4 regions of the Streptomyces sp. 2114.4 genome follow, and region 2 is predicted to be linked to each of the others. Evidence: riboswitches for the same ligand, from Rfam matches in the RefSeq annotation. Region 2 holds a riboswitch; each other region holds the start of a gene.

The links. Region 2 has a riboswitch for cyclic di-AMP ahead of CFW40_RS13485 (transglycosylase family protein). Riboswitches for the same ligand answer to the same signal wherever they lie in the genome.
Region 1: another riboswitch for cyclic di-AMP. It lies ahead of CFW40_RS26890 (M23 family metallopeptidase); the one in region 2 lies ahead of CFW40_RS13485 (transglycosylase family protein).
Region 3: another riboswitch for cyclic di-AMP. It lies ahead of CFW40_RS16030 (M23 family metallopeptidase); the one in region 2 lies ahead of CFW40_RS13485 (transglycosylase family protein).
Region 4: another riboswitch for cyclic di-AMP. It lies ahead of CFW40_RS21980 (C40 family peptidase); the one in region 2 lies ahead of CFW40_RS13485 (transglycosylase family protein).

What each region holds. Positions count from the first base shown of each region.
Region 1 is NZ_FYEY01000001.1:6,101,774-6,107,163, reverse strand. Features, by position in the region: gene CFW40_RS26905 (GNAT family N-acetyltransferase) at 1-1,320, opposite strand, end outside; gene CFW40_RS26900 (HPr family phosphocarrier protein) at 1,542-1,823, shown strand; gene CFW40_RS26895 (GntR family transcriptional regulator) at 2,130-2,819, opposite strand; gene CFW40_RS26890 (M23 family metallopeptidase) at 3,085-3,864, opposite strand; cyclic di-AMP (ydaO/yuaA leader) riboswitch at 3,877-4,032, opposite strand; gene CFW40_RS26885 (pitrilysin family protein) at 4,244-5,390, opposite strand, start outside.
Region 2 is NZ_FYEY01000001.1:3,121,324-3,126,713, forward strand. Features, by position in the region: gene CFW40_RS13470 (DUF501 domain-containing protein) at 1-487, opposite strand, end outside; gene CFW40_RS13475 (septum formation initiator family protein) at 637-1,089, opposite strand; gene eno (phosphopyruvate hydratase) at 1,246-2,532, opposite strand; gene CFW40_RS13485 (transglycosylase family protein) at 2,899-3,570, opposite strand; cyclic di-AMP (ydaO/yuaA leader) riboswitch at 3,578-3,790, opposite strand; gene CFW40_RS13490 (transglycosylase family protein) at 4,001-4,990, opposite strand; gene CFW40_RS13495 (cytochrome P450) at 5,303-5,390, opposite strand, start outside.
Region 3 is NZ_FYEY01000001.1:3,673,826-3,679,215, reverse strand. Features, by position in the region: gene CFW40_RS16050 (DEAD/DEAH box helicase) at 1-487, shown strand, start outside; tRNA gene CFW40_RS16045 (tRNA-Lys) at 666-738, shown strand; gene CFW40_RS16040 (PP2C family protein-serine/threonine phosphatase) at 1,492-2,637, shown strand; gene CFW40_RS16035 (DUF2332 domain-containing protein) at 2,710-3,885, opposite strand; cyclic di-AMP (ydaO/yuaA leader) riboswitch at 4,142-4,324, shown strand; gene CFW40_RS16030 (M23 family metallopeptidase) at 4,336-5,390, shown strand, end outside.
Region 4 is NZ_FYEY01000001.1:4,976,063-4,981,452, forward strand. Features, by position in the region: gene CFW40_RS21970 (NlpC/P60 family protein) at 1-1,049, opposite strand, end outside; gene CFW40_RS21975 (hypothetical protein) at 1,374-1,727, shown strand; gene CFW40_RS21980 (C40 family peptidase) at 1,935-3,080, opposite strand; cyclic di-AMP (ydaO/yuaA leader) riboswitch at 3,088-3,272, opposite strand; partial or broken gene pcrA (DNA helicase PcrA) at 3,563-5,390, shown strand, end outside.

The sequences.
Region 1 (5,390 bases), 3.0 Mb from region 2:
GGCGAATTTGCGCGGGTTGCCGATGGATTCCAGGTAGAGGATCACGACATCGGTGTCCGGGTCGTCGTACCAATACTGGAGCAGGTCGTTGCCGGAGACATCGGCGCGGTTGCCGGCCGAGACGAAGGCGGAGATGCCGGCGATCCCGCCGTCACCGGGGCCGCGCGCATGCAGCCCGCTGAGCAGGGCGATACCGATGGCACCGGACTGGGTGAACAGGCCGATGTGACCGGCGCCGGGCATCCGGGGGGCGAGGGAGGCGTTCAGCCGGACGTCGGGGGCGGTGTTGATCAGGCCGAAGGCATTGGGGCCGATGAGCCGCATGCCGTACGAGCGGGCCTGGCGGAGCAGGGCGCGCTGTCGCTCCCGGCCGTCCGGGCCCGCCTCGGCGTAACCCGAGGACAGGATCAGCACGCCCTGGACACCGTGTTCACCGCAGTCGCGGACCACGTCGGGGACGCTGTCCGCGGGGACGGCGATGACGGCGAGGTCCACCGGGTCGGGGATCTCCCGCAGGGAGCGGACGGCCGGCACCTCTTCGGGCTGCAGCCGCTGCATGCCTTCGGGGAAGGCGTGGTTGACGGCGTGCACCCGGCCCGTGAAGCCGGATTCCAGGAGGCTGCGCAGCGCGGTACGCCCGACGCCTCCGGGGGCGCGGCCGGCACCGATGACGGCGACCGAGCCCGGGGCGAGCAGCCGCTGTACGGAGCGGGCCTCGGCGCGCTGCTCGCGGCCGCGCATCACGGCCATGGACTGCTCGGTCGGCTCCAGATCGAACTCCAGGCGGACCACACCGTCTTCGAAGGTGCGCTTGTGGGTGTAGCCGGCGTCCGTGAAGACCTTGATCATCTTGGAGTTCGCGGGAAGCACCTCGGCGGCGAACCGGCGGATGCCTCGCTCGCGGGCGACGGCCGCGATGTGCTCCAGGAGGGCGGAGGCGACACCGCGGCCCTGATGGGCGTCCTGGACGAGGAAGGCAACCTCGGCCTGGTCGTCCTCGGGGCTCTTGGCCGGCAACCCCTGGTCGTTGATCCGGTCGTAGCGGACGGTGGCGATGAACTCGCCGCCGACGGTGGCGGCGAGCCCTACCCGGTCGATGTAGTCGTGGTGGGTGAAACGGTGCACGTCACGGTCGGACAGGCGCGGATAGGGCGCGAAGAAGCGGTAGTACTTCGACTCGTCCGAGACCTGTTCGTAGAAGGAGACCAGCCGCTCGGCGTCGTCGGGGGTGATGGGGCGGATCCGCGCCGTGCCGCCGTCACGCAGCACCACGTCGGCCTCCCAGTGGGTCGGGTATGCGTGGTCGTGCGGCTGGTGCATGCGGACAGCGTACGACCGGCCACCGACAACCGGCTCGTCGCGCGTACGCTCGGGATGCGGGGCAGGCTGAGGATGCCGTACGGACGTACGCTCGGTCGGCCTGCCGGACCTCCCTCGGGGAGACCAGTGGCCGCAAAAGGCCAGGACAAAGGGCTGCCCAGCACTCCCGGCAGCGTGAGAGACTGGTCTAGACAACAGTCACGACTTTGAAGGGCAACACCATGGCAGAGCGCCGCGTCAATGTCGGTTGGGCCGAGGGCCTGCACGCCCGCCCCGCGTCGATCTTCGTCCGTGCGGCCACCGCCTCCGGCGTCCCCATGACGATCGCCAAGGCTGATGGCAACCCCGTCAACGCGGCCTCCATGCTCGCGGTCCTGGGCCTGGGTGCCCAGGGCGGTGAGGAGATCGTGCTGGCCTCCGACGCCGAGGGTGCCGAGGAGGCACTCGACCGTCTGGCCAAGCTCGTCGCCGAGGGTCTCGAGGAGCTTCCCGAGACCGTCTGAGCCCTCCAGGACTTCTGCTGCTGCGGCCCCGCCGCGGCGACCGGTGACCGGTTGCCGCGGCGGGGCCGTTTCACTGTGCCCGGGATATCGGAGACGATTCCTCGATATCGGGGACGCAAAAAAGAAAGCGTGCGCTATTCAATTCCCCCGATGCGCACCTATGGCAGCACGCATGGCGGCGCAGCGCTTATTGCCAGCACAGCACGCATGGCGACACACATACATCTTGAATGCCGACGGGGACGAAACTGCAATCTCGCCCCCTCCCGAATCCCCTTCCGCACTTCTTTGTATACGGGGCGATTGTTAAGGGCGGGCGCGGACTGTGTTGACGGGCGGTTTCGGATCCCTCACCTCTGTCCTGGCGGGGCGACGGAGCCGGTACACCGGGAGTGCGCGTTCGACATGAGCCGCCATCAGGGCACGGGCCCGTTCCGCATCTCTCCGGGCCACCGCGTCCAGCACCGCGCCGTGTTCGTCCCACGACTCCCCCGTGCGGGCGGGCAGTTCCACGGCGTACATCCACTCGATCTTGCGCCGCAGCTGGGTCAGCAGCGCCGTCAGGCTGGGGCTGCCGGCCGCCTGGGCCAGCGTCTCGTGGAACCAGCCGTCCAGTTGGCGCAGATCAGCCGCGCTGCCGTGACGGGCCCGCTCACGGCCGAGCCGTACCAGGCCGCGGAGCACCTTGAGGTGAGCCGGGCTGCGGCGGACGGCCGCGCGGGCGGCGCCCAGCGGCTCCAACAGGGCGCGGACGTCGAGGAGATCGGCGGCCTCCTGCTCGGTGGGCTCGGCGACGCAGGCGCCCGCGTGGTGGCGGGTGGTGACAAACCCTTCGGACTGCAGGGTTCGCAGCGCCTCACGGACCGGCACTCTGGAAACGCCGTACCGGGCCGCAAGGATCTCTTCGATCAGCCGGCTCCCCGGCGCCAGCGCACCGGAGACAATGTCATCGCGAATCGCCGTGCACACCGCATGAGCGGAAATATGGCCTCGCATCTTCCGTGCCTCCGCCGTAATCCCCTGGAAACGCCGCCGGTCGGCGCCTTTTCCGTGACTCTATTCGACCGGAACGCCTTTCCGGTGGACTCCGGTTATTCAGGGAAATTTTTTGGCCGGAAGTTGGCGGGAGGGCTCGGCATATCCCCGGCTCCACGGCCGCGGCGCCGGATACGCCGAAGCCCCGGCCGTGGAGCCGGGGCTTCGGGCGGACGCTCGGCGCGACGCGGCCCCTGTGAGGAGCGCGGGCGGGCAGGGCGGAAGGTCAGACGTTGACGCCGTGCGAGTGCAGGTACGCGACCGGGTCGATGTCCGAGCCGTAGTCGGCGCCGGTGCGGGCCTCGAAGTGCAGGTGCGGGCCGGTGGCGTTGCCGGTGGCGCCGGAGAGGCCGATCTGCTGGCCCGGGGTGACGTGCTGGCCGACCGAAACGCCGAGCGACGACAGGTGACCGTACTGGGTGTACGTACCGTCACTCATCTTGATCACGATGTTGTTGCCGTACGAGCCGCCCCAGCCGGCCTCGACGACGGTGCCCGTGCCGACGGCGTGGACGGAGGTGCCGGAGGCGGCGTGGAAGTCGATGCCCGTGTGGCTGCCCGAGGACCACAGGCCGCTGGAGGCCTTGTAGGAGGTGGACACGTAGGAGTCGGCAACGGGGGCGACGAAGGTGTTGAGGCGCTTGCGCTCCGCCTCACGGGCGGCGCGTTCCTTGGCCTTGCGGGCGGCCTCGACGCGCCGCTTGGCCTCCTCGGCCTGCTTCTTGGCCACGGCCTCCGCCTTCGCCTTCGCCGCCGCGGCCTCCGCCTCGGCCTGCTGCTCGTCGGCCTGGGCCGCGACATGGTTGGCGAGCTCGTCACCGAGCACCACGGCATGCTGCAGACCGGTGTCGTGGGTGCGGGCCTCGTCCGTGGCCGCCAGCGCCGGCGAGGCCACGGAGGCGACCACGCCGCCGGCCGCGAGGGTGGCTATGCCGGCGATGTTGCGGGTCGTCCGAACGGGGCGGCTCGTACGACGGTGCTTCCCGGTGGCACGGATGAACGCCATGTACTGGCTTGTCCTTTCCCTCCTTCTCGCCTACCGGGTTAGCTGACGGGTTCGGAGCAGGAAGGTCTCCTACGGGCTCCTCCGGAGGGGAGTCCGATTCACCCCAAGGGACTCTGGGTCCCCGGCTCCCCAGGCTCGCGCCGTACGGGGACTCGGCGATGACTGTCCGGTGCCACGGTTGTGGCGGAGTTGTGACGGACAGCCGGACCGACGCTAAACGGGGCAACTTTCAATCGGCAAACAGAACCGCTTTTTTGTGCGGGATGCCACAAGAACCGAGGCACCGGACGCAATAAACCGGACATACGGCAACTCCCGTGGCGGACCGCCGCCACGGGAGCTGCTTTGTCGATATGTGACCTTCCGTCACATGGCGGCACTAGCCGCCGACGACCGTCACCTCACCGATGCCCAGCGCCTTGACGGGCTCGGCGATCTGCGCCGCATCGCCCACCAGGACCGTCACCAGCCGGTCCACGGGGAAGGCGTTGACGGCCGCCGCGGTCGCCTCCACCGTGCCGGTCTCCGCGAGGCGGACGTACAGCTGCGCCTGGAAGTCGTCCGGGAGGTGCTGCTCCACCTGGTCGGCGAGGGTGCCGGCGACGGCTGCCGCGGTCTCGTACTTCAGCGGCGCGACCCCGACGAGGTTCTGTACGGCGACATCCCGTTCGTCGTCCGTCAGCCCCTCTGCCGCGAGGGTGCGCAGCACGTTCCACAGGTCGTCGAGCGCCGGGACGGTGGAAGCGGTGTCCACCGACCCGCTGATGGCGAGCAGTGAGGCGCCCGTGGCCCCCTCGGGGGACGTGGGGGCGGTGGAGCGCAGCACCTGGCCGAAGGCGCGCACCCCGTAGGTGTAGCCCTTCTCCTCGCGCAGAACACGGTCCAGACGGGAGGTGAGGGTGCCGCCCAGGCAGTACGTGCCGAGGACCTGCGCGGGCCACACCCGGTCGTGCCGGTCGGCGCCGATACGCCCGATGAGCAGCTGCGTCTGGACGGCGCCCGGGCGGTCCACGATCACCACGCGGCCGGTGTCGTCGGCGACGATCGGCGAGGCCTTCAGCGGCTCGGCCGACGAGCCGCGCCACGCGCCGAGCGTCTCGGCGAGCGCGGCGTCCAGGTCGACCCCGGTGAAGTCACCGACGATGACGGCAGTGGCCGTCGCGGGCCGTACATGGGCGTCATAGAAGGCGCGCACGGCTGCGGCATCGACGCGCCCGACGGTCTCCTCGGTGCCCTGGCGCGGCCGCGACATGCGGGACGTGGCCGGGAACAGCTCCTTGGACAGCGCCATCGCCGCGCGCCGGGCCGGGTTGGCGAGCTCGTGCGGGATCTCGTCGAGACGGTTGCGCACCAGCCGCTCGACCTCGCTCTCCGGGAAGGCGGGAGCGCGCAGCGCGTCGGCGAGCAGGCCGAGCGCGCGCGGCAGCCGGGATGCCGGCACCTCGAGGGAGACCCGTACGCCCGGGTGGTCGGCGTGCGCGTCCAGGGTGGCGCCGCAGCGCTCCAGCTCGGCGGCGAACTCCTCC
Region 2 (5,390 bases):
CGTCCGGGCCGCCGGAGGTGTCCTGGCAGGGGGTCACGCACGGCCCCTTCTTCCACCACTCCGGCAGCATCGCCAGCGCCTCGTCGCCGAGCGGGTTGACGCCCGGCCCGGCGGCCAGCGAGTGGCCGACGAGGACGTGCAGGCACTTGACCCGGTCCGGCATGCCGCCCGCGCTCGGGAAGCCCTGCAGCACCTCGATGGCATCCCGCCGGCGGATGTAGTCCTCGTGGGCGGCCCGGTAGGCGGCGGCGAGCTCGGGGTCGCTCGCCAGCCGCTCGGTCATCTCCTTCATCACGCCGTTGGCCTCCAGCGTGCCGATCGCGGAGGCCGCGCGCGGGCAGGTGAGGTAGTAGAGCGTGGGGAAGGGCGTGCCGTCCTCCAGGCGCGGCGCCGTCTCGACGACGTCCGGCTGCCCGCAGGGGCAGCGGTGTGCGATGGCGCGCAGGCCGCGCGGCGGGCGGCCGAGCTGTTCCCGGAAGGCGGCGATGTCCGCGTCGGTGGGCTCGGTGGGCTCGGTCTGGGGCGGGGGGTGTCCATGTGCGCTTTCGGTGAGGTGAGTGGTGAGGTGGCGGCGGGGCGGCCGTCCGGCCCCGACACTACGGGCTGCCGCCGGGCGGCGGTACGGGCAGCCGGGGACTACCGCTTGTCGGCCGCGTCGACGGTGTCCCACAGATTCTCGTACCAGGGGCGCTGCGCCGCTCGCTGCCCCTTCGGTGCCAAACCGGTGGCGGAGCCGTCCTGGACGATATAGCCGGTCTCGCCCGGCATGAGGTAGTGCAGATGCCGGCGGGCCTGCTGGCGTACGAAGTCGGGGTCCTGCCAGCGCGCCTTCTGCTCGCGCAGCCGGTCGAGGGCGGCACCCGCGTCCTGGGCCTTACGGCGCTGGTCGGCGATGTCGGAGCGCTGGGAGACGTACTGCCTTATCGGGTACGCGAGGGCGACCACCAGGGAGCACATCACCAGCGCCAGCAGGGCGGCGCGGCCGGTGAGGCGGTTGCGGCGGGGCGGGCGGGCGCGGTAGACGCGGGCGGCGGCCTGCTCGCCGAGCGCCTTGAGTCGGGTCGCGGTCGAGAACCGGTCCGCGGGCACGTCGTCTCCCCTTCACTGACGGACGCCTGACTGCTTCAAGCAGGCACGTCCCCGGCAACGGTACGGGACCGTCGCCGGGGACGTACGGGGTGCTGGGCGGTTGCCTCGCCCGATCGGCCCTCTGCCCCGGTCGGGCGGGCAGCGGGCCCGGTGCGGTCAGCTGCCGTGGCGGAACCGCGGGAAGGCGGAGCGGCCGGCGTAGACCGCGGCGTCGTCGAGGATCTCCTCGATGCGCAGCAGCTGGTTGTACTTGGCGACGCGCTCGGAGCGGGCCGGGGCGCCGGTCTTGATCTGGCCGCAGTTGGTGGCGACGGCGAGGTCGGCGATGGTGACGTCCTCGGTCTCACCGGAGCGGTGCGACATCATGCACTTGAAGCCGTTGCGCTGGGCCAGCTCGACGGCGTCCAGGGTCTCGGTCAGCGAGCCGATCTGGTTGACCTTCACCAGCAGCGCGTTGGCGGAGCCCTCCTCGATGCCGCGGGCCAGACGCTCGGGGTTGGTGACGAACAGGTCGTCGCCGACGAGCTGGACCTTGGCGCCGAGCTTGTCGGTGATGACCTTCCAGCCGGCCCAGTCGTCCTCGAACAGCGGGTCCTCGATGGAGACGAGCGGGTAGGCCGCGACCAGCTCCTCGTAGTACTCGGTCATCTCGGCGGCCGAGCGGTCCTTGCCCTCGAACTGGTACTTGCCGTCCTTGTAGAACTCGGAGGCGGCGACGTCCAGCGCGAGCGCGATGTCCTGGCCGGGGGCGTAACCGGCCTGCTTGATGGCCTCCAGGATGAGGTCCAGGGCCTCGCGGTTGGAGCCCAGGTTCGGGGCGAAGCCGCCCTCGTCGCCGAGGCCGGTGGACAGCCCGCGCTCCTTCAGGACCTTCTTGAGGGTGTGGTAGACCTCGGCGCCCCAGCGCAGCGCCTCGGAGAACGACTCCGCGCCGATCGGGGCGATCATGAACTCCTGGATGTCCACGTTGGAGTCGGCGTGCGAGCCGCCGTTCAGGATGTTCATCATCGGGACGGGCAGGACGTGCGCGTTCGGGCCGCCGAGGTAGCGGAACAGCGGGAGGTCGCTGGCCTCGGAGGCGGCGTGCGCGACGGCGAGGGAGACGCCGAGGATGGCGTTGGCGCCGAGCGAGCCCTTGTTGTCGGTGGCGTCCAGGTCGAACATGGCCTGGTCGATCAGCCGCTGCTCGGTGGCGTCGTAGCCGACGAGCTCCGGGCCGATCTGCTCGATGACGGCCAGGACGGCCTTCTCCACACCCTTGCCCAGGTAGCGGTTCGGGTCGCCGTCACGAAGCTCGATGGCCTCGAAGGCGCCGGTGGAGGCGCCGGACGGCACGGCGGCACGGCCGGTGCTGCCGTCGTCGAGGCCGACCTCGACCTCGACCGTGGGATTACCTCGCGAGTCGAGAATTTCGCGGGCTACGACGACGTCGATCGACGGCACGTTGTCTCCTTCGTGGGTGTCTGGCGTTCTGCGCATGAGCCTAACGGCCCGGGGTGCGTCCGCCCGCCCTTGGCCCGCTCCGTGGGACGGAACGGCCCGGAATACTCCCCAAAGGCCCAGTTCGCGGGACATGTGAGGGCATTGTTCGCTGAATGGGAAAAAACCTTGATCGTCGCCGGTCACCGGCGTGCGGCCGCCTCGGCTGCGGCGGCCCGGTCACGGCGCCGGACGAGAGAAGCCCCGCCGCGACGCGCTGGGGAAGGGCGCGCCGGGCGGGGCGGTCTCACACAGGAAGCGGTCTCACGGAGGTCTCACACGGGAAGGGGGCTCGCCGCTCGGGCCCGCCTGATCCCGGTGAGCGGAGACTCAGACGTTGAGCTTCTGACCCGGGAAGATCAGGTTCGGGTTGCCGCCGATGACCGACTTGTTGGCCTTGTAGACGGACTTCCAGTCGGTGCCGTGCGCCTTGGCGATCTTGGCGAGGGTGTCGCCCGCCTTGACGGTGTAGTTGCCGTGGCCCATGGACTTGCGCTCGGTCGAGCGCGAGGCGTGCTGCTCGGGGGCGGCCGGGGCCTTCTTCGTCTCGGCCTTGGCGGAGCCCTGGTCCTGCTGGGGAGCGGACTTGGTCTGCGCGGAGCCGGAGGTGTCGACGTCGGCCGCGGGGCCGCCGGAGGTCAGGTTGCCGGCGCCGGCGCAGGACCAGGCGCCCGGACCCTGGATGGCCAGAAGCTTCTCGGCGGCGGCGATCTGCTGGGACTTGCTGGCCAGGTCGGCGCGCGCGGCGTACTTGGTGCCACCGGCAGCGGCCCAGCTGGAGTTGGAGAACTGCAGGCCACCGTAGTAGCCGTTACCGGTGTTGATCGACCAGTTGCCGCCGGACTCGCACTGGGCGACCTTGTCCCAGGTGGAGACGGAGGCGGCGGAGGCGGAGGTGGCACCCATCAGCGGGACGGCCACGGCAGCACCGGCGATGCCGGCGAGGGTGGCGACGCGGACGGCCTTGGAGGGACGACGGTGCTTGCCCTTGATGATCAGCATGGTTCGTTCGTTTCCTCACCGACGCCTACGAGGTGAGCTGTCGGGTTCGGGCTGTGAGAATCGCCCGGCCGTGTGCGCGTGGCGCACGTGGCTTCACCCCAAGCCGGCTGACCCGCTTTCACGGGCGGGGCCGGCACTTACCTTGGTTCCCCCGCTCCTGCCTTCGGCGCTTGCGCGTCAAGTGCCTCCGATCACCGGCAGGATTCGGCGTGTGATCAAAGGGCCCGCTTTGGCGAGCGGTCCTGACGTTAAGCAGTAATGGGCTTGGGGTTCAAACCCCACCATCTGAACCAAGTTGACCGCTTTTGATCACGACTGGGTCACATACCCGCAGGTGAACCCCGGTTTACCGCGACGGCACACACCGGGGTCCAGCCGAGTCAACGAGACGCTTGTCTCACTTTCCCAAAAGCGGTCGAACGGCGGCGAATTACCCCGCGGGGTGCCCGAGATCGAGCAGTTGGCCCGGCTTGATCAGGTCCGCGTCAGAGCCGATGACGTCCTCGTTGCGGTCGTAGAGGGCGCTCCAGCCACCGGACAGCCGGTGGGCCGAGGCGATGGCTGACAGCGTGTCACCCGGGCGCACGGTGTAGTCGCCGTCGGCCGCCGGGCCGGTGCGCTCGGCGTCACCGCGCGAGGCGTGCCGGCCGCCGGAGGACCTGCCGCCGTCGTCGGCGTCCTCGTCGCCCGCACCGCCGCGGTGCTTGCCCTGCGCGGGCGTCTTGTGCGGCGTGCCGGAGGTGTCCGTACGGCTGCCGCCCTCGGACGGGTCGGCGGACGGGCCGGCCGACCGCGACGGGTCATCGGACGGGCCTGTGGACCGCGACGGGTCGGTGGACGGGCCGGTGGACCGCGACGGGTCGTCGGCCCGGCCGCCCGGCGTCGCCGGTCCTGAGGCCTCGTCGCCGGGCTCGTGCGTCCCGGCGGAGTCCGAGCCGTCGGGCGACGGCGTCGGATCGGACGGCTCGTCGCCGGGCCGGTCGTGCGTCCCGGCGGAGTCGGACGCGTCCGGGGTGCCGGACGAGTCCCAGGGGTCCGGGGAGCCGCCGTCGTCCGACGGGGCGGGCGAGGGGGTGGCGGTGCTGCCCGGGTCGACCTCCGGCGCCTGGCCGTCCTTGGTCAGACCGGCGCTCACCGCACAGCTCGACCAGACGTCCGGGCCGCGGTGGTCGAGGATCGACTCGGCCACCGCGATCTGCTGGGAGCGGCTGGCGAGGTCGGGGCGTGAGGCGTAGGCCGAGCCGCCGTAGTTGTCCCACATCTCCTGGGTGAGCTGCAGCCCGCCGTAGTAGCTGTTGCCCGAAGCCGCGCTCCAGACGCCACCGGTCTCACACTGCGCGACCTTGTCCCAGGTCGCGGTGTCGGCGGCGTGGGCGCCACTCGCGGCGAGCAGTGGCAGGGCGAAACCGGCGCCGGTCACTCCCGCCGTGACAAAGATGGCCGGTGCCTGGCGGGGTCGACGGTGTCGGCCGTTCCCGGAACGCATACGGATGCCTTTCGCGCGGCGGTTGAGTTGTACGACGAGCTCTGCGAGCTGTTCGACGCATACCCAGCCGGCCGTCGCGCACGAGGCGCACCGTTACACCGGTCCCCCACATCACCGCTTCGGCCGATCGGGTGGAGCCCGTCGATCGTCGGTGGAAAGGTAGCCGGGGTCACGGGTAGTTACAAGTCGGTGTAGTGCAGATCACGCGAAGGTCACGCGCCTGACTCTCTGTCACTTTTGCCCTTGTTACTGGTCAGGGCGTTCGGGCGAGAACTCCACCGGCAGCGACCGCAGTCCGCGCATGATGAGCCCGCCACGCCAGCGCAAGGCGTCC
Region 3 (5,390 bases), 550 kb from region 2:
CCGTCGTGACGACCGCTCGGGTGGCCGTTCCTTCGACCGTGACCGTCGCGATGACCGTTCCGGTGGTGGCTTCAACCGCGACCGCCGCGATGACCGTTCCGGTGGCCGTTCCTTCGACCGCCGTGACGACCGCTCGGGTGGCGGTTTCAACCGCGACCGTCGTGACGACCGTTCCGGTGGCCGTTCCTTCGACCGTGACCGCCGTGACGACCGCTCCGGCGGTGGCTTCAACCGTGACCGCGGCGACCGTCCGAGCCGCCCCTTCAACCGTGACGACCGCTCCGGCGGCCGTTCCTCCGGCGGCTACCGCTCCGGCGGCGGCGACCGTCCGTTCAACCGCGACGACCGTTCCGGTGGCCGCCCGTCCTCCGGTGGCCACCGCGGCGGCGGCGACCGTCCGTACGGCCGCCGTGATGACCACCGTGGCGCCACGACCGGCTCCGGCGGCCGCCGTGACGACAAGCCGCGCTGGAAGCGCAACGGCTGATCACATCCGCTGATCCGCAGGGCCCGTACGCACTCAAGTGCCGTACGGGCCCTGCGTGTTGAGGGGCGAGCGGGGCGCCCCGCCCGGTGCGCCGGCAGGCCCCGCGGCACCCCGCCGGGCAGCCCGATCCCTAATGCCTTCGGGCTGCGGCACATCCTCGGGCTATGCTGCTCGGTGCGGGCCATTAGCTCAATTGGCAGAGCAGTGGACTTTTAATCCATTGGTTCAGGGTTCGAGCCCCTGATGGCCCACAGAGACCAAGGCCCCGCCGCCTGGAACGGAGTGTCCGGGCGGCGGGGCCGCTGTCTTTCTCGGGGGCTTGGGACGGGGGCTGCTGGGCCGCTGCTGGCCCGAGAGCGGGGCGATTATGCGAGGGACGTTCCCTGCACCACGAAGCCGTCTGCAGGATCTCTGGATCGCGTCAATGGGCCGTCAAATCGATGGCTGGTGCACGCACGTGAGGGAGACGATGGCGGACAGCAGCTGGTGCAAACCACGTGGGGACGAGATCCCAAGGCGCAGGCAACGCCATCAACACGGAAGCCACGGATGACCGACCGCGTTCGAAGTCCGCAAGAGCATCAAGCGTTTTCGAGACGACCCGGTTCGGGTGGCGTATTGAGGGGAGCCGCGTGATCGGGTGGACGTACGGACGCAAAATCTACGAGGACCTTCTGTCCCTCGCCGAAACCGTCGCGGTGAGCACCGACGACTTCCCCGAACCGGCGTGGCGCCGGCCGGAGTGAGAAGGCCGGAGGTTCGCTGCTGGGCCACAGCCCCTGCGGCAGGCCCCGAGCCCTCGACACGGTCTCTTCGGATCCGGTGACCAAGCCCGTCATGTTCAGCCCACAGGGATGGGCCGCGGGGCCAACCCGGACCCCGCCGTGACCCATCCGGCCCCCGAGGATTCGCCGCCCGGCGCCGTAGCGGAAACGCTGGGGACGTCGACGCGGCCGCCACCACGGTGCTCGTAGGCGGGCGGGAGTGGGAAGAGGCCGGTGCGGATGCTCCAGGACGAAGTGCGCCCCAGGGACGACGCGGGGCGGCAGGTGCGCCGCGGCCGGCGGACGAAGCTGTCCGGCCGTCGGCTGGTGCGCCTGCTTCCCGCCCTTCTGATCGCCGGGGGCCTCGTCGTGGGTGTCGTCACGCCGGCCGGTTATACGGCCGCGCCCTTCTTCTGCGCCGCCCCGCTGATCGCCGCGTCGCTCTCCTCCCTGCGCAGTACCGCCGTCACGTCCCTGGCCGCCGTGCTCGGCGAGATCTGGGCCGTCACCTACCGCGGCGCCCTCGAGGACTACCAGGAGTCCGTGGCGGAGAGCGTCATGGTCTTCGTGGTCGCCCTGTTGGCCCTCGGGCTCAACCGGTGCGTCCAGAGGAGCGATGCCCATCTGGCCTCCGTACGGGACATCTCGGAGGCCGCCCAGCGCGCCGTACTGCCCACGCCCCCCGAACGGCTCGCCGGCCTCGGCGTCGCCGCCCGCTACGTGGGCGCGCGGGCGGATGCCCGGATCGGCGGCGACCTCTATGCGGTGCAGGACACCCCGCACGGCGTACGGCTGATCGTCGGCGACGTACGGGGCAAGGGGCTGGAGGCGGTGGAGGCCGCGGTGATCGTCATCGGTGCCTTCCGCGAGGCGGCGGAGCAGGAGACGACGCTGGAGGCGGTGGCGGGCCGGCTGGAGCGGGCGCTGCAGCGGGAGGGCGGACGGCGCGCGGGGCTCGACCAGTTCGAGGGGTTCACCACTGCCGTCCTCGCCGAGATCCCCGCCAACGGGCAGTCCGTGCTGCGTGTGCTCAACCGCGGCCATCCGCCCCCGCTGCTGCTCACCCTGGACGGCGGGGTGCGTGAGCTGGTGCCCGCGGCACCGGCGCTGCCGCTGGGCATGGGCGACGTGGCGAGCTGGCCGGACCGGTCGGACGAAACGTTCTTCCCGGCCGGCGCCCTGCTGCTGTTCTTCACCGACGGGGTGACCGAGGCCCGGGACCTGCTGGGCCGCTTCTACCAACCGGCGAGCAGACTGCGCGGCCGTCGTTTCCCGGGGCCGGACGCCCTCCTGGACATGCTCGTCGAGGATGTCGCACGGCATACGGGCGGCGCACCGGCCGACGATATGGCCCTGTTGGCGGTGCAGCGGCCGATGAGCGCGTAGGGAGGCCGTGCAGGGCAGGGCGTGTCCCGGCATGGCTCGCCCGGCCCTGCGGCAGGCCGTGCGTGGCGCGTCCTACGGCATGCCCTGCGCCACGCCCTCCGCCCCCGGGAACCGGTGCAGGCTCTCACCGTGCGGGCCGGTGAGCGCGACCGGGCGCTCGTCCAGGGCGAGGGTGAGCAGTCGCGCGTCATCCGGATGCGGCGAACGGCGCGCCGGGGCGGGGATCCAGGGCAGGACGGAGGGGTGCTCGTGGGAGACCCAGTGGCCGCCGCCGGGCCGTCGGCGCAGCAGCGACCGTACGAGATGCGTGAACTCCTCGCGGCGGGCGGGCGCGAGGTCGGCCAGCGCGGCGCTGTGGAAGATGACCAGTGTGGCCCCGGGCGGCGCCTCGGCGGCGAGCGCGGGCAGTTCCTGGAGCAGATCGCCGCGCACCAGCCGTGGCCGCGGCGCCGGCCGCACCGCCTCGACGGCCGCGGACAGCCGCGCGGCGCGCTCCTCGTCGCCCGGCCATACGAGCGCCTGCAGCCAGCGCAGATCGTCCGGTTCGGCAGCCGGGTCGAGCGGGTCGAGGCCGATACCGGCCCGCCAGACGATCCGCGGCATCCGGCCCCGGCCGGGCAGCAGCTCGTCAGCCGTCCACCCCGTACGGCACTCCAGCACCAGGGGGCTCTCCGGCGCCCCTGCCTCCGCCTCCGCCGCTGCCTCCGCCTCGGTGAGCGGGGCGCCGCTTCCCCCGTCGCCCTCGTACCGGCGCAGGTAGCGGTAGCGATAGCGGTCGGGATGCAGACACAGCCCCGCCGACGTGCCGACCTCCAGCAGCGCCAGCGGCTGCGGCAGGCGGGCGAGCAGCGGCAGCAGCGTCGCGCAGTGGGCCGGTTCGTCGGTCCGGGGCGAGCGCTGCATGATCACCGCACGCACCTCGTTCCAGTGCCGTACCGTCCACTCGCGCCAGCGGCCGTACGCGGTTTCGCCGCGCGGCCCCAGCTCGGCGTGCGGGCCGTCGAGATAGCGGACGGTGGCGAGCAGAAGCTCCGGTTGCTGTGCGCCGCCGGCCGGCAGCGACCCCGACACCAGATCGCAGAGCTCCGGGTCGTGGCTGATCCGCGCGCTCAGCTCCTCATGCGCCGCGGACCGCCCCCGCGCCTGGCGCCAGGAGAACTCCCGGTACCGCTCCGCCAACCCCCATGTGCCGACCACGGTGCGTTCGACGTGACGGGTGTTCCCGGTGTTCCCCGCGTTGACGGCCATGATCCGACGTTACTGCTCTCACGTTCCGTAACCGAGGGGCACCCCTCCGCATAACGACTGGTGCACAATCGCCGCGAGATCGTTTAGGCGCGGACGGTCAACTCGCCCGGTTTGCAGCCATGCTGGCCGAAAAAGTCCAGGCCAAAGCTCCTGGGAGGCCGCTACGAAATCCCGGGAAGGCTTGGAATTCGACTGCGTTCTCTATTACTGTCCGATAACGCAGCGCGGTCGTCCCAGCCGTCGCAAGAGGCGGCACCGTGCGCAGACGCCGAATCCCGCACGCGCTTTTCACGCACCTCCAGCACCTCGAACTGCACCAAGGGAACCGGGGAACCACTTCCTTGGGGTGAATCGGACGCTCTCCGCCAGCGGGCGCCCGTAGGAGACCTTCCTGCTCCGAACCCGTCAGCTAACCCGGTAGGCGAGAAGGAAGGAAAGGAGAGCGCCCCCGTGGCGTCCAACAGGCCTGCCCCCGAGGGTCCGTCCGCCTACGACCTCGATGACCGAGGTGCCTTCCCGGGCCCCGGTCATGCGGACAACATCAACGACGGGCCGTGGGAGGAATGGAATCCCACCGAGGATTCCGTCCGCTCGGTCCGCGGCAAGCACCGGGTGGCCAAGCAGCGTGGCGGCGGGCTCGCCCGCGGTGGCACGGTCCTGGGCGTCGGCGTCATCGCGGCGGTCGGTGCCGGCGGCATGGCCACGGCCGAGGGCCGCCCTCCGGTGCCGATTTCGATGCCCGACGTCGGCGGTATGGCCGACGACGTCGCCGACAAGCTGCCGGACGCCAAGTCGCTTCCCGGCGTCGGTGACCTCATATCGGACGAGGGCACGGATACGGGCGCGGCTTCGGCCTCGGACTCCGCCGCGGGCGTGGCTTCGGCCTCGGACTCGGGCGCGGGCGTGGCTTCGGTCTCGGACTCGGGCGCGGACGCCGGCGAGGCGCTGCGCAGCCGCATCCTCCAGCAGGCCGACGCGCAGCAGGGCGCCGCCGAGCAGGAGGCCCGTGAGACCGCCGAGCACACCGCTTTCCAGACGGCCGTCCAGGCAGCCGACGCCCACCAGAAGTCGGCCGAAAAGGCCGCAGCAGCCAAGAAGGCGGCCGAGTTGGAGGCCAAGCGCGAGGCCGAAGAGGCGGCCCGTCAGAAGGCGGAGGCCGCCCGCCTCGCCAAGCTGGCGAAGAACTTCATCGCTCCGGTCTCCTCGTTCACGCTCACCGCGAGCTTCGGCCAGGCCGGCGACCGCTGGGCCGCGGACCACACCGGGCAGGACTTCGCCGCGCCGGCCGGCACTCCCGTCAAGGCCGTGCACTCCGGCACCATCACCCAGGCCGGCTGGGCCGGCTCGTACGGCTACCGCATCGTCCTCACCCTCGACGACGGCACCGAACTCTGGTTCTGCCACCTGTCCTCGATGGTCAAGACCTCCGGCAAGGTCGGCACGGGCGATGTCATCGGCCGCGTCGGCGCCACCGGCAACGTCACCGGCCCGCACCTCCACCTGGA
Region 4 (5,390 bases), 1.9 Mb from region 2:
TAGAAGAACACCAGGTCACCGGGGGCGAGTTGGGACCTGTCGATACGCGGCCCGGAGCTGATCTGGGTGTAGGTCGTACGGGGCAGCGACACGCCGCCCGACTTCCAGGCGGCCTGGGTCAGCCCCGAGCAGTCGAAGCCGGAGGGGCCCGTCGCGCCCCAGACGTACGGCTTGCCGAGGGCGGCGTAGGCATAGGCGACGGCCCGCGCGGCCCGGGGGTCGGGGGCCTGCGCCGCAGCCGCGGCGGCTCCCGGGCCGGCGGGAAGCTTTCCGGGAAGACCGCCCCCGCGCCCCGTCCCGTGCCCTGCCCGGCCCTGCCCGGCGCTGCCGTGCGCGCCGCCACGGCCCGCCATCCGCTGCCGTTGCTCGGCCGTGAGCTGGTTCAGCAACTGCTCGGCGGCGCCCAGCTTGTGGACGACCCTGACCCGGTGCTTCTTCAGCGCCGCCTCGGTGTCCGCCAGCCGTTGCGCAGTATCCTCGGCCCGCCGCTGGATCTGCCGTACGCTGCCGAGCCGGCGCGCGTAACCGGCCACCGCCGTGGCCTGGTGGCTGCCCGCCCGCTCCAGCACCGCGGCGCCGTCCAGATAGCGCTGCGGGTCCGCGGACAGCAGCAGCCGTACGGTCGGGTCGACGCCGCCGGAGCGGTACTGGCTCGCGGCCACGGTGCCCAGCTCGCCGCGGGCGGCGTTCAGTTCCGCTGTTCTGCGGGCGGCCTCGTCCTGCAGCCTGCTCAGCTCCTGGCGTGCGGCACCGGCGGCTTCCTTCGCGCCGTTGTAGCTCTGCGTGGCCACCTCTGCCTCCTGGTACAGCGCGTTGACCCGGTCCTTGACCCGGTCGGGGGTGAGCCGGTGCGCGGCCTGGCCGGCGCCGTCGGCCACGGCGGCGACGGGGGCACCCTCCGCCGCCGGGGCGAAGCCCGTGGCGGTGGCGGCGCCGGCCAGTGCCAGGGTGGCGGCCGTGCGGGCGGTGCGTGCGCTGCGTGCGCCGCCGGTGAGCGCGGCGAGCGGATGCTGCCGCGGCTTGCGGTGCGAGGCCACGGTGGCCGTCACTTCCTTCCCTTGGAGCCCGTGGGCCCGGCGGCGGTCCGTACGAGGGAACGGACCGCCGCCGCACCTCACGGCGGGGCGGCCGACAGGACGCCGGTGGGAGGCCGGCGAGGGCGGGGAGTCGACCGCCTGGAGGAGGACGCTAAGCCGGGGCGTTGCGGTGATGAGTCCACTTGCCCGGGATTGTTCGCTTTCGACCGGCACCGGCGCGCAGGTGACCGTGGCGCCACGGCCGCACGGCCGGGAGCGGGCCCGGCCTGACCGAAGCGGCGATTGTGGGCGCCCTGCCTGAAGAGCCGTGCTATGCGGCGGCTACGATCCAGCACTATGGACGTAGTAATCAATCTCTTCGTCGGCCTGCACATCATCGGCATCGCCTCCCTGCTGGGCGGCTTCCTGACCCAGATGAAGGCGATGGGCGCGGGCACCGCCCGCTTCGTGCCGGCGATGCTGCACGGTGCGCTGACGATGCTCGTCACCGGCATCGTGCTGGTCGGCCTCAACCAGGCCGAGGACCACAGCCTCAACACCATCAAGCTCGGCATCAAGATGGCCGTTCTGGTGGTCATCCTGGGGCTGGTCTACGTCAAGCGGGACGACGAGAAGATCGCCCCGCCGCTCTTCGGCGCGGTCGGCGCGCTGACGGTGGCCAACATCTTCATCGCCGTGCTCTGGACCTGAGCGGAACGGCGGACGCCCCGGGAACCGGGCTCGGGGCGCGGGCCACAGCGGCGGGCGCCCCGGAACCGGGCTCCGGGCGCCGACGCAGGCTCCCCGAACGGCACACCGCGCGGTCATCGCACTCCTCATCCGGAGGCGACGGCCGCGCGGTGGCGTGTGGGGGGTGGCCGTGGGGGGGTGGCCTGAAGGGGGAGCGGGGGCCGGGCCTCAGCCCGGGCGGACGCTCCCGTAGATCGGCATGTAGTAGATCGACTCCTCCCGGACGTCGGCGCCCGGGTGCGGGGCGTGGATCATCTTGCCGCCGCCTATGTACATGCCCACATGGCTGATGTCGTCATAGAAGAAGACCAGGTCACCGGGCTTGAGGTCTTTGGTGGCGACCCGCTGGCCGGCTTTGACCTGGTCCCAGGTGGTCCGCGGCAGGCTGACGCCGGCCGCCTTCCACGCCGCCTGGGTCAGTCCCGAGCAGTCGTAGGAGCTGGGTCCGGTCGCGCCCCACACATACGGCTTGCCCATCTGGGCGCGGGCGAAGGCGAGCGCCTTCTCGGCCTGGGTGGAGGACGAACCCCCGGTCGAGCCGCCGTCGTCGGCGCCGCCACCGGTCTGGCCGCCGGACGTGCCGCCGTCGTGCTGCCGGCGTTCCCGCTCCTGCTGCTTGCGGGCCTCCTCCTGGGCCTTGCGCTTGGCCGCCGCCTCCTTCTGGCGCTCCAGCTCCGCCAGCCGCGCCTTCTCCTGGGCGGTGAGCTCGGACAGCAGCTGCCGGGCCTCGGCCAGTTTCTGCTGGACGGACTGCTTGGACTCCTTGAGCGAGGCCTGCGAGGTCTGCAGCCGCTCCAGGTCGCGGGTCGCCTCCGCCCGCTGCCGGGCGGCCGCGGCCTGCTGCTCCTGGTAGTCGGAGACGGCCTCCTTCTGCCGTCCGGTCAGCCGCTCCATGAGGTGGCTGCGGTCGAAGAACTGCTGCGGGTCCTTGGCGAGCATCAGCTGCGCCGTCGGGTTCATGCCGCCGGTGCGGTACTGCGCCGACGCGAAGGTGCCCAGCCGGCGCCGGGCGTCGTTCATCTTCTCGGCCCGCTTGGCGGCGGCGTCGAGCAGTCCGTCGACACGGTCACGCTGGTCGTCGGTGTGCTCCTTGGCGGCGTTGTACTTCTGGGTGGCCACCTCGGCCTGGTGGTAGAGGTCGTCGACCTTCTGCTTGACCTCTTCGACGGTGGGCTTGGGCGCCCGGGGGGCCGCGTCGGCGGACTGCGAGAGCAGCGTGGCCGAGGCGAGGGCGGCGGTGGTGAGCCCGACCGCCGTACGCCGTCCTCCGGGCGAGGTGAGAATGCTGGTGCGCGGCTTGCGATGCGACGCCAAGGCCGGCGACTCCTTCCGTGGACCGCCTACCGGGTTAGCTGTCGGGTTCGGGCGGTGTCGCTGACGGAAGGCTTGCCCTACGGTCCGGATCTCCGCCGACGGCGGCTGTCCGGATCGATTCACCCCGGTGGTGCTGGTGGGTCCCCGGCTCCGGGTGCCCAAGGGCAGGGCCGGACTCGGCGTGGGCGGCCCGTGCGGACGCTGTCGTCCACGGGGAGGCGGGCTGCCTGAGCGAGGACGTTAGCCAACTCGTGTGGCTCCTGTGAAGGCTGATGTTCGATATGCCCGAAACCTTTTTGTGACCTGAACGCGATGCGGGGGTTGTCGTGACAGATGTCGGATTCGGGTAGACGAGCTGCCGACCGGTGGCATCCGGCCCCGGACGTCTGACCTGCCGCGCTGCCACGGCCCGCGGCGAAAGCGGGCCGCAATCGCCTACTGGGCCGCGGGCTGTCAGTGCGGCGGCCTAGACTCGGTGGGCGATGAGCAGCCTCTTTGACGACAGCTTCCTGGCGGACCTCGGCCCCAAGGGCGAGGAGGAGCACCCCCCGCCCCCGAGGACGAGCACGGCCCGGCCCCGGAGGAGATCCCCGCCGACCTCTTCGGCGGGAGGTTCGACGCGCCCGCGCCCAGAGAGGCGTACTACCGCGACGGCGCCGCCCGTCCGGTCCTCGACCCGGCGACGCTGCTGGAAGGGCTCAACGACGAGCAGAAGGCCGCCGTGGTGCACACGGGCGGCCCGCTGCTGATCGTCGCCGGCGCCGGCTCCGGCAAGACCCGGGTGCTCACCCACCGCATCGCTCATCTGCTCGCCCAGCGCCATGTCCACCCCGGCCAGATCCTCGCGATCACGTTCACGAACAAGGCCGCCGGCGAGATGAAGGAGCGCGTCGAGGAGCTGGTCGGTCCGCGCGCCAACGCCATGTGGGTTTCCACCTTCCACAGCGCCTGCGTCCGCATCCTGCGCCGCGAGTCCAAGAAGCTGGGCTTCACCTCCTCCTTCTCCATCTACGACGCCGCCGACTCCAAGCGCCTGATGGCACTGGTCTGCCGCGATCTGGATCTGGACCCCAAGCGCTACCCGCCCAAGTCCTTCAGCGCGAAGATCTCCAACCTCAAGAACGAGCTCATCGACGAGGAGACCTTCGCGGGGACTGCTGCCGATGGCTTCGAGAAGACGCTGGCCGAGGCGTACGCGATGTACCAGGCGCGGCTGCGCGAGGCCAACGCCCTGGACTTCGACGACATCATCATGACCACGGTCAATCTGCTCCAGGCCTTCCCGGACGTCGCCGACCACTACCGCCGACGCTTCCGCCACGTCCTCGTCGACGAGTACCAGGACACCAACCACGCCCAGTACACCCTCGTCCGCGAGCTGGTCGGCCCCGCCGAGACCGCCGCCGAGCTGTGCGTCGTCGGCGACGCCGACCAGTCGATCTACGCCTTCCGCGGCGCCACGATCCGCAACATCCTCCAGTTCGAGGAGGACTACCCGGACGCGACGACGATCCTGCTGGAGCAGAACTACCGCTCCTCGCAGACGATCCTGTCCGCCGCCAACGCCGTCATCGAGCGCAACGAGAACCGCCGCCCCAAGAACCTCTGGACGGACGCCGGCGCCGGCCCCAAGATCACCGGCTATGTCGCCGACACCGAGCACGACGAGGCGCAGTTCGTCGCCGACGAGATCGACCGGCTGACCGACGCCGGTGACGCCAAGGCCGGCGATGTCGCGGTCTTCTACCGCACCAACGCCCAGTCCCGGGTCTTCGAAGAGATCTTCATCCGGGTCGGACTGCCCTACAAGGTCGTCGGCGGGGTGCGCTTCTACGAGCGCAAGGAGGTCCGCGATGTCCTCGCCTATCTGCGGGTGCTCAGCAACCCCGAGGACACCGTCCCGCTCCGCCGCATCCTGAACGTCCCCAAGCGCGGCATCGGCGACCGCGCCGAGGCGATGATCGACGCCCTGTCGCTGCGCGAGAAGATCACCTTCCCGCAGGCGCTGCGCCGGGTCGACGAGGCGTACGGCATGGCGGCCCGCTCCGCCAACGCCGTCAAGCGCTTCAATGTCCTCATGGAGGAGCTGCGCACCATCGTCGAGTCCGGCGCCGGCCCCGCCACGATCCTGGAAGCGGTCCTGGAGCGCACGGGCTACCTCGCCGAACTCCAGGCCTCCACCGACCCCCAGGACGAGACCCGGATCGAAAACCTCCAGGAACTCGCCGCCGTGGCCCTGGAATTCGAGCAGGACCGCGGCGAAGACAACCCAGGCACCCTCTCCGACTTCCTGGAGCAGGTCGCGCTGGT